3 regions of the Erwinia sp. AK-PDG3-5 genome follow, and region 2 is predicted to be linked to each of the others. Evidence: predicted binding sites of a transcription regulator. Region 2 holds the regulator's gene; each other region holds the start of a gene.
What was found. The regulator PurR, encoded in region 2, represses purine synthesis genes. The targets are predictions, from matches to a motif close to CANGCAAACGTTTGCNTG.
Positions count from the first base shown of each region.

Region 1: the regulator PurR is predicted to act here: its motif matches at 1,810-1,827, upstream of AC1UKS_RS20410 (NCS2 family permease).
Region 3: the regulator PurR is predicted to act here: its motif matches at 1,865-1,882, upstream of glyA (serine hydroxymethyltransferase).

Region 1 covers NZ_CM165967.1:4,365,466-4,369,129, reverse strand. The annotation lists gene soxS (superoxide response transcriptional regulator SoxS) at 1-395, opposite strand, end outside; gene soxR (redox-sensitive transcriptional activator SoxR) at 487-945, shown strand; gene AC1UKS_RS20415 (glutathione S-transferase family protein) at 1,018-1,680, shown strand; gene AC1UKS_RS20410 (NCS2 family permease) at 1,963-3,312, shown strand; gene AC1UKS_RS20405 (Na+/H+ antiporter) at 3,481-3,664, shown strand, end outside.
Region 2 covers NZ_CM165967.1:2,692,380-2,696,043, reverse strand. The annotation lists gene punC (purine nucleoside transporter PunC) at 1-332, opposite strand, end outside; gene punR (DNA-binding transcriptional activator PunR) at 446-1,357, shown strand; gene purR (HTH-type transcriptional repressor PurR) at 1,406-2,431, opposite strand; gene cydH (cytochrome bd-I oxidase subunit CydH) at 2,716-2,805, shown strand; gene AC1UKS_RS12365 (C40 family peptidase) at 2,849-3,664, opposite strand, start outside.
Region 3 covers NZ_CM165967.1:1,264,411-1,268,074, reverse strand. The annotation lists gene AC1UKS_RS05820 (3-phenylpropionate MFS transporter) at 1-373, opposite strand, end outside; gene glyA (serine hydroxymethyltransferase) at 498-1,751, opposite strand; gene hmpA (NO-inducible flavohemoprotein) at 2,008-3,192, shown strand; gene glnB (nitrogen regulatory protein P-II) at 3,267-3,605, opposite strand.

The DNA.
Region 1 (3,664 bases), 1.7 Mb from region 2:
AGTTTGCCGTAAGCGGAGCTGGCAAAGTCGCTGCAGTCGAAGCTGTAGTTCACCTGGCGGGTCAGTGACTGACGGCGCATGGTGTGACGGTAGGCGGTCGGCGTCTGCGAGAACTGACGGCGGAACACGCGGGAGAAGGTCTGCTGCGAGTCGTACCCGTACTGCATGGCAATATCAAACACCGGGCGCTGGGTCTGACTCAGCGCTTCGGCCGCCAGCGTCAGCCGACGCGCGCGAATATAGCCGCCCAACGTCTGTTTGGTGACGGTGCGGAACATCCGCTGCAAATGCCACTTCGAATAGCCCGATTTCGCGGCCACTTCATCAATCGACAGGGTTTTATCCAGGTTGGTTTCAATCCAGTCGGTAAGGGTGTGGATGATGTCGTCATGCATGATGCTCTTCTCCCTGGCGAAATAATTTCTGGTCGTCTTCTCAATGGCTGCTGAGTATAATTCCTCAAGTTAACTTGAGGTAAAGAGCTAAATGAAAAAAAGTCGCAACTGCCCCAACAAGCGAGAACTGACCCCAGGCGACGTGGCGCAACGCTGCGGCGTGGCGGTCTCTGCGCTGCACTTCTATGAAAGCAAAGGGTTAATCACCAGCTTCCGCAATGCCGGTAACCAGCGGCGCTATCACCGCGACGTCCTGCGCCGGGTGGCGATCGTGAAAATTGCGCAGCGCATCGGTATTCCGTTGGCCACCATTGGTGACCATCTGATGCAGCTGCCGGCGGGAAACCGCATGTCGCCGAAAGAGTGGAAGGTGCTGACCGAGAAATGGCGCGAGGAGTTGGATCGGCGCATCGAAACCTTGACCCGGCTGCGTGACGATTTGGACGGTTGCATTGGCTGCGGCTGTTTATCGATGCAGGATTGCCCGCTGCGCAACCCGGACGACAGGCTGAGCGAGCGCGGCACCGGCGCAATCCTGCTGGAGTCTTAGCGGGAGTGAGCGGCATCAGGCTGTGGCGGAGGGTCTATACTGATAACTCTTCGTATAACACAAGGTTAGAGCATGATCACCGTTCACCATCTGAATAACTCCCGATCGCAGCGTGTGCTCTGGATGCTGGAAGAGCTGGAAGTGCCTTACCAGATCAAACGCTATCAGCGTGAGAGCACCATGCTGGCCCCGGACGCGCTGAAAAAAGTGCATCCGCTGGGTAAATCCCCGGTCATCACCGACGAAAATCGCGTGATTGCCGAATCCGGCGCGATCCTTGAATACCTCGCCGAGCGTTATGACGCAGAAAATCGGTTGAAACTAAATGATGAGGATGAGCGCCTGCAGTGTCGTTACTGGCTGCATTATGCCGAAGGGTCGTTAATGCCGCTATTGGTGATGAAGCTGATCTTCAGCCGGATGGGCAAACCGCCGGTGCCGTGGCTACTGCGTCCCATTGGCAATGCCTTTGGTAAGGGCGTGCAGAAAGGCTATCTGGATAAACAGCTGGCGACCCATCGCGAATTTATCGAACAGCATCTGGCGAGCCACGCGTGGTTTGCCGGCAAGCAGTTCAGCATTGCCGACGTGCAGATGAGCTTCCCGATCCAGGCGCTGACCGCGCGAGGCGGCGCCGCCAACTCCCCGGCCATCCAGGCCTGGCTGGCGAAAGTGCAAAACCGTGCCGCCTGGCAGCGTGCCCTGCAACAGGGTGGTGAAGTGAAGCTCGACTGAATGGATTTCTACCTGAAATGCCCCTGCGTTTCAGGTTGCTGCAAATATAGGTGCGATCAGGAGTTGATAATGCACTGATAAAGGCTGGATAATCGTTTGCCTTTAAAATAGTGCGGCTTAATGCGTGACGTAGTAAACGTTTGCCTTTTTTCCGACCGTTGCCCGGCTAACGGGTTTTCGCGGTCTGTGAACAGTGCGTCCTGGGATGGTGAAACGTTGAATCAGTCAGCTTCATGCGTCACGCATCAATAACTCATAAGAAATCTCAGGGGATTTTTCACTATGTCGACTCCTTCTCATCAGCCCGGCGGTTCGCTGGACAGCTGGTTTAACATTTCTGCGCGCGGCAGTTCGGTCCGTCAGGAAATTCTGGCAGGCCTCACCACCTTCCTTGCCATGGTGTATTCGGTGATCGTGGTGCCGTCTATGCTCGGCAAAGCCGGTTTTCCGCCGACGGCGGTCTTCGTCTCCACCTGTCTGGTGGCAGGCTTCGGTTCGCTAATCATGGGCCTGTGGGCCAATCTGCCGATGGCAATTGGTTGCGCGATCTCACTGACCGCCTTTACCGCCTTCAGCCTGGTATTGGGACAGCATATCAGCGTGCCGGTGGCGCTGGGTGCGGTGTTCCTGATGGGGATTCTGTTCACCATCATCTCCGCCACCGGTATCCGCTCGTGGATCCTGCGTAATCTGCCGATGGGCGTGGCGCACGGCACGGGCGTTGGGATTGGCCTGTTCCTGCTGCTGATCGCCGCGGACGGCGTTGGCCTGGTGGTCAAAAACCCTGCGCCGGGCTTGCCTGTGGCGCTCGGTGATTTCGCTTCGTTCCCGGTGATGATGTCGATAGTTGGCCTGGCGGCAATTTTCGGTCTGGAAAAGCTGCGCGTGCCGGGCGGCATTCTGCTGACCATTATCGCCATTTCCATTCTCGGGTTGATTTTTGATCCGGCGGTGAAGTACCAGGGGCTGTTTGCCATGCCAAGCCTGAATGATGCCAATGGTCATTCGCTGGTGTTCAGTCTGGACATCCTCGGTGCGCTGAAGCCTGCGGTACTGCCAAGCGTGCTGGCGCTGGTGATGACGGCGGTGTTCGACGCCACCGGCACCATCCGTGCCGTTGCCGGGCAGGCCAACCTGCTGGATAAAGACAATCAGATCATCAACGGCGGCAAGGCCCTGACCACCGACTCGGTCAGCAGCATCTTCGCCGGTCTGGTGGGCGCATCGCCTGCGGCGGTGTATATCGAATCGGCGGCCGGTACGGCGGCGGGTGGCAAAACCGGCCTGACGGCAATCGTCGTCGGCCTGCTGTTCCTGGCGATCCTGTTCCTGTCGCCGCTGGCGTATCTGGTGCCGGGTTATGCCACGGCACCGGCGCTGATGTATGTCGGCCTGCTGATGTTGAGCAACGTATCAAAAATCGATTTTGACGATTTTGTTGATGCGATGTCCGGTCTGCTGGCAGCGGTATTTATCGTGCTGACCTGTAATATCGTGACCGGCATCATGCTGGGTTTCGGTTCACTGGTGATTGGCCGTATTTTTGCGGGCGAATGGCGCAAGCTGAACGCCGGCACGGTGATTATCGCGGTGGCGCTGGTGGCATTCTATGCCGGCGGCTGGGCGATCTAAACCGTCAGGGGCCGCCCGTCGGCCCCTGATTTTAGCCTTTAACTGCATTAATCCCCCGATAGCGCACTTCCTGTTTTTAAACCCACCGCATTTTTGTTTTACTATTCTCTCAGGTCGATCGTTCCGACTGGCATTTGTGTATTTCGCAGGAAGACAGATAAGGACAACATGGAAATCTTCTTTACCATCCTCATTTTGACGCTGATGGTGTCGCTCTCAGGCGTCGCTGCCCGCATCATTCCGTTTCAAATCCCACTGCCGCTGGTGCAGATCGCCATGGGTGCCTTGCTCGCCTGGCCGACGTTTGGTTTGCACGTCGACTTCGATCCCGAGCTGTTCCTGGTGCTGTTTA
Region 2 (3,664 bases):
GCAGCGGCACAAATCCCCACCGCTTGCACAAAGCGCAACGCCAGCAGGGCAGCAGCAGAATTTACCCACCACATCGCGCCACAACTGACGGCGAACAGACTCAGACCCATCAACAGTACAGGCTTACGGCCAATACGATCCGACAATGGACCCCAAAACAGCTGGGCGATGGCAAAACCCGCCAGGAACAGGCTGAGGCTGGCACTGATGATCCCGGCATCGGTTTGCAGGTCTTGTTGCATGGCACCAAAGGCAGGCAGGTACATATCGGTAGCGAGGAAACCTGCCACGCTTAACAGCGCCAGGTAAACAATAAATCCTTTCGAAGGCATTCTTTTTCTCTTTATTTGTGATGAACGAAACGCCGCAGAGTGTAATCGCGTGCCATACAGCTTGTGAAACGGTAATATTTGCAGGTTGCGTTCAAAAATATTGCAGGCAGATTATGTGGTCAGAACATTCCCTTGAAGTGGTTGATGCGGTTGCCCGCAGCGGCAGTTTTACCGCAGCCGCCGTAGAGCTCCATCGCGTACCCTCAGCCATCAGTTATACCGTGCGGCAGCTGGAGGAATGGCTTGCCGTGCCGTTGTTTGAGCGTCGCCATCGCGATGTGGTGCTGACCGATGCGGGACGGGTATTCATCCAGGAAGGGCGTAGTGTCATCAAAAAAATGCTCGCCACCCGGCGACAGTGCCAGCAGGTCGCTAACGGCTGGCGAGGGCAAATTAATATCGCCGTCGATCGCATCGTTAAATCTCAGCGCACCCGGCAGCTGGTAGTCGACTTTTATCGACACTTCCCGGATATGGAACTGCATCTGTCAGCAGAAGTATTTAACGGCGTCTGGGATGCGTTGGCCGACGGGCGGGTGGATGTGGCCATCGGCGCGACACAGGCTATCCCGGTAGGAGGCCGGTTCGCCTTCCGCAATATGGGCGCGCTCAACTGGCGCTGTGTAGTCGCCTCGAATCATCCGCTGGCACGTCAGCACGCAGAAACCAGTGAAGAGGCGATCGGCGAATGGCCTTCACTGGTGCTGGAAGATACCTCAAGAGCCTTGCCGAAACGCACCACGTGGACACTGGATAATCAGCGGCGGCTGGTGGTGCCAGACTGGGAAAGCGCGTTTGACTGCCTGCTGGCGGGCTTGTGCGTGGGGATGGTGCCGGGCCATTTGGCGCAACCCCTGCTGCAAAAGGGCGCTTTGCATGAACTGACGCTGGAAGGCGGATTTCCGGACAGCCCGTGCTGCGTGAGCTGGTCTGAGCAGCAGGCTTCACCGGCGCTGAGCTGGTTGCTGGATTATCTGGGTGACAGTGACACGCTGAACAGTGAATGGCTGAAGGAAGAGTCCTGAGCCAACAGGGTGTGCCGAGGGAGAATTCTCCCTCAGCACTAAGCGGGATTAGCGGCGATAATCCAGGAAGGGACCATCGGCAACCGAACGGCGTTCGATCAATGTAGGATGTACTTCAATCGTCTGCGGTTCTTCACGCTTGCTGGTGATACGATCCAACAGCATATCGAAGGCGGTTTCGCCCAACTGTTCTTTTGGCTGGTGAACCGTGGTCAGCGCCGGTGTGAAGTAACGGGCGTTGCGCACGTTATCGTACCCGATCACCGATATATCCTGCGGAACGCGCAGGCCCATCTCATCAGCCGCACAAATTGCGCCCATCGCCATCACATCGCCACCGCAGAACACCGCCGTTGGACGCTGCTTCTGTGAGAGGATTTGCTGCATCGCCTGATGACCTGATTCTGGTTCGAAATTGCCCTGAACCAGCCACTCGTCACGCAGGGTAATGCCCGCTTCAGACAACGCTTTCATAAATCCGGCAAGACGGCCACCGCCGGTGTTGCGCTCCATCTGACCCGGGATGACACCAATATCTCGATGCCCACGGTCGATCAGATAACGCCCAGCCAGATAACCGCCTTCAAAGGCGTTGTCTTCTACCGTATCGGTAAAGTCACCGCGCGATTTACCCCAGTCCATCACCACCATCGGAATATTGCGGTTATCTTCCAGCATGGTGATCAGCTCGTCCGGGTATTCGGAACACATCACCAGCAGGCCATCGACGCGTTTCTGCGCCATCATCGACAGATAGGCCTGTTGCTTGGCAAGATCATTGTGGGCGTTACCGAGGATCAGCGTGTAGCCTTTGGCAAAACAGCGGTTTTCAATGGCTTCAATAATTTCGGCGAAATAGGGCGCCTCGCTCGAGGTAGCCAGCAGCCCGATGGTTTTGGTGTGATTCACTTTCAGACTACGGGCAACCGCGCTGGGTGAATAGTGGAGCGCCTTAATAGCGGCCCACACGGCTTCCCGCGTTTCTTCTGCAACGAAACGGGTCTTGTTGATGACGTGGGAGACGGTGGTGGTGGACACCCCGGCTTGCTTTGCCACATCTTTAATTGTTGCCATGAAATAACTACTCCTGCGCCTATCTTAACTGTTTGATAAGCCTGTTGTTAATCGTTTGCCTGGTGAGATCGAAAACCTGACGTCTGAAGTCGTTTTTTAGTTGCTGTCCGGAGTCGTCAGGAAGGAAAAAGCGCTGATTAAAGACCGCTAAACACCTTAAGGTGCGGGCCGTTGCGCAACAAAAAAAGAATTCTAACAAGGCTTGGCAGAGAAAACGAGATTTTTACCGTCAAGTATGGGAAAATTGATGGCATCATAAACTGTAGGGCTATTTAGGATTAAAAATGGATACCGATCTGAAATTCTCGTTACTGACCACGGTTTGCGCACTGTTGATGATTATGGCGTTTAGCTTCACCGCGATCATGCATTAAGTGCAAACAGGGCCGGTCTGACGATCGGCTCTGAGTATTTCTGCTATCGAATGGTTTTTGGCGTCATCATCCGGCGGGCACCAATATAGTGGCGCTGCCAGTAATCATCTGCCAGGGCGCTGACCTGAATATCCTTGCCAGTACGTGGCGACTGAATAAACTTCCCACCACCCAGATACACGCCAACGTGATCCGCCGTCTCGCGCCCGTTAATGCGGAAGAAGACTAAATCGCCTTTCTCCAGCTCATCACGTTTTATCGAAGCCGCATCATGCAGGTGATACATCTCATTCGCCGTGCGCGGGATTTTAAACTTCACTAAATCTTTGTAGGCATACCACACCAGGCCGCTGCAATCGAAGCCGGTTTTAGGCGACGTTCCGCCCCACTGGTAAGGTTTACCTAACTGGCCCATTAGTTTGGTCATCGCTGTTTCACGGGCTTTTTGATAACGGGCGCGGTGAGCTTTGCTTAACTTTAATGGCGCAGAAACAGAATCTGACGTCAGCTCTTCAGCAGTATCGACAACCTTGCCACGATGGCGGCCATAGCGTTTTTTTCCGGCGTTTAAGGTGGTTTTCTTTTTGTATTTGCTGGAGTGCAACGGGGCAGTCTCAACAGAGGCGGTTTGCAGCGAAGGTTTCTTTTTAAGCTTCAACTTCTGTACTGAGGTTAAGCGAGATTTTTTGCTGGTGGATTCTTTAACTTTTTTTGTGCTGTTGGCTTTAACCGGTCGGCGTTTACGTCGCTCATCCTCTCGGGCAGGCGTGCTGCTATCTGCCTTATGATGATTTGCATTAATAGGGGCATGTGGCGATGCGTGCGCCATATTGAAAAACAGCTGGGCAAAGGCCAGCAT
Region 3 (3,664 bases), 1.4 Mb from region 2:
TTTGCTTTTGCCAGGTCGCTGCCAGCGCATCACTGAGCGGAACCAGCGGCGAGAAGAACAGGTTGAAGCCAATCATCACCAGCAGCAGCCAGATCCACGAAGTGCTTATCCAGAAGCTGAGCACAAAGCATAACGCCAGCACCGCCAGCAGGCGAAGTGCGGTAATCAGTTGCGAAGGATTGGTGACTCTTGAGGCGATGATCAGGCTGCCGAGGAATCGGGCGATCATGCCGCAGCCGAGCAGCAGGCCAATTTTCTCTGGCTGCAGGCCAGAGTCTTTCAGCCACACTCCCCAGAAAGGAAGCCAGACGCCATAGGCAAAGAAGTACGTGAAATAGCCCAGACCGAGCCAGTAAGCTGAACGAATCGCCATGTTCCCTCCGACAAAAGTGCGCGCTACTTTCTCAGAGGTCAGGCCTAAGATCAATTAACGGGACAGTATTGTCCCGTTAATGTGTTCCGGATCCCCTTTCGCGAGGGAAAGGGGTAACGCAGTGTTATGCGTAAACCGGGAAGCGTGCGCAGATTTCCAGAACCTGCTTCTTCACGCGTTCCTGAGTGCCTTCATCCGCGACGTTGTCCAGAATGTCGCTGATCCAGCCAGCCAGCTCGCGGACGTCAGCTTCTTTGAAGCCACGACGGGTAACCGCAGGAGAACCAATACGAATACCTGAAGTCACAAACGGGCTCTTCGGATCGTTTGGTACGCTGTTTTTGTTAACGGTGATATTGGCGCGACCCAGCGCGGCGTCCGCTTCTTTACCGGTCAGGTTTTTATCAACCAGGTCCAACAAGAACAGGTGGTTATGCGTGCCACCAGAAACCACTTTGTAGCCACGCTCCAGGAACACCTCAACCATCGCTTTGGCATTTTTAGCCACCTGCTGCTGGTACACCTTGAACTCAGGCTCCATCGCTTCTTTCAGCGCGACCGCTTTACCAGCAATCACGTGCATCAGCGGGCCGCCCTGGCCGCCAGGGAAGACAGCAGAGTTCAGCTTCTTGTACAGGTCTTCGTCGCCGCCCTTCGCCAGGATCAGGCCGCCGCGCGGGCCCGCCAGGGTTTTGTGGGTGGTGGTGGTAACGATGTGCGCATGCGGGAGTGGGTTTGGATAAACGTCCGCTGCGATCAGACCGGCAACGTGCGCCATATCAACAAACAGCCAGGCACCGATGCTGTCAGCGATTTCACGCATTTTCGCCCAGTCGCACAGACCGGAGTACGCGGAGAAGCCACCGATGATCATTTTTGGCTTGTGCTTCTGTGCCTGCGCCGCCAGATCGTCGTAATCGATTTTGCCGGTTTCATCGATGCCATAAGGCACGACGTTATACAGCTTACCCGACAGGTTAACCGGCGAACCGTGAGTCAGGTGACCACCATGTGCCAGGTTCATCCCCAGAATGGTGTCGCCCGGCTGCAGCAGCGCGGTGTAGACGGCGAAGTTCGCCTGGGAACCTGAGTGTGGCTGCACGTTCGCATAATCGGCACCGAACAGCGCTTTCGCACGATCGATAGCCAGCTGCTCAACGATATCCACATACTCACAGCCACCGTAGTAGCGCTTGCCCGGATAGCCTTCGGCATATTTATTGGTCAGCTGAGAACCTTGCGCCTGCATAACACGCGGACTGGTGTAGTTTTCAGAAGCAATCAGTTCAATGTGCTCTTCCTGACGCACTTTTTCCTGCTCCATTGCCTGCCATAACTCGGCATCATAATCGGCAATATTCATATCACGCTTTAACATCCGCATCTCCTGACTCAGCTAACAAAATAATCGGTATCGATCGGCCCGTTTGGGCGAAGGCCAACAGTGTAAACTGTTTTACCTGCTTAGGGGTAGCCACAAAGCGCCCTTTTTACGCAAACGATTGGCTTCAGGACTGGCGAGGGTTGCTTAACCAAATGATGCCCCTGTCACTTAAAGGTGTGTTTGCGATACGTGTTTATAAATTATAAGATGCATCTAAAATACATGTTTAAGCCCTCAAGGGAGTTCACCTATGTTAGACGCGAAAACCATTGCCACTGTGAAAGCCACCATTCCTGCCCTGCTGGCGACCGGCCCGGCGTTGACCGCCCATTTCTATGACCGAATGTTTGCTCATAACCCCGAGCTGAAAGAGATTTTTAATATGAGCAATCAGCGCAACGGCAATCAGCGGGAAGCGCTGTTTAACGCCATCTGTGCTTATGCCAGCAATATTGAAAATCTGGCTGCCCTGCTGCCCGCCGTGGAAAAGATAGCGCAGAAGCACACCAGCTTCGCTATTCAGCCTGCTCAGTATCAGATTGTCGGCCAGCATCTGCTGGCAACCCTTGACGAAATGCTCAGTCCGGGCGACGAGGTGCTGGATGCCTGGGGCAAAGCCTATGGCGTACTGGCAGGCGTGTTTATTCAGCGGGAAGAACAGCTTTATCAGCAGGCCGAGGAAAAAGTGGGCGGCTGGCGTATGCCGAGGGCGTTTCGCATCAGCGCCATTGAGCCGCAAAGCGAGGTGATCAAAAGCTTTATTCTTAGCCCGACCGATGGTCAGCCGGTGGCGGATTATCAGGCGGGTCAATATCTTGGCGTCTGGCTGCGCGATAAGCGTTTTGCCAATCAGGAGATCCGCCAGTATTCACTGACCCGCGCGCCCAATGGCCGGGATTATCGCATTGCCGTGCGCCATGAACCAGGCGGCACGGTGTCTGGCTGGCTGCACCAGCATGCACAGGTCGGTGATGAGCTGAGACTGGCCGCACCGGCGGGTGATTTCTTCCTGGCCGTCTCTCCTGAGACACCGGTCACCCTGATCTCCGCCGGCGTCGGCCAGACGCCAATGCTGGCGATGCTGGATGTGCTGGCCTCTCAGCAGCATCCAGCCCGCGTGCAGTGGTTCCATGCCGCCGATAATGGCAACAGACATGCGTTTGGTGAGGAGGTGGCTTCTTCAGCACAACGCCTGCCCAACTTTTCACAACACCTGTGGTATCGCGATCCGCTGCCGCAGGATGCCGGACGTTTCGACAGCGTCGGCGTGATGAATTTACTGCCGCTGGAGAGCCAGCTTAGCGATCCGACAGGTCATTACTACCTTTGTGGGCCGACAGGCTTTATGCAGCAGGTGGCGCAACAGCTGGTGACGCTTAGCATTGACAGCGCCCGCATCCATTACGAAGTGTTTGGTCCGCACAAGGTGCTGTAATCGGTCAGCCAGAAACAACATCGCCGCCCTGTAAAGGACGGCGATGTGATGGGCCAGACGGGAGAGGCGAAAAATCAGATCGCTTCTTCGTCTTCCTCGCCGGTACGAATACGCACCACGCGTGCCACATCAAAGACAAAGATTTTGCCATCGCCAATTTTGCCGGTTTGCGCGGTACGCATGATGGCTTCGACGCAGGTATCGACGATATCGTCAGCGATAACCAGCTCAATCTTCACCTTCGGCAGAAAATCGACCATGTATTCCGCACCACGATAAAGCTCGGTGTGTCCTTTCTGACGACCAAAGCCTTTCACTTCAGTCACGGTCATTCCAGTAATCCCTACTTCGGCCAGTGCTTCACGCACATCGTCGAGTTTGAACGGTTTGATAATGGCATCAATCTTTTTCATGGCAGACCCTTTTCATTCTCTCCGCGGCCGGAGAGTAATCTCTGTTCAGTATACGTGCA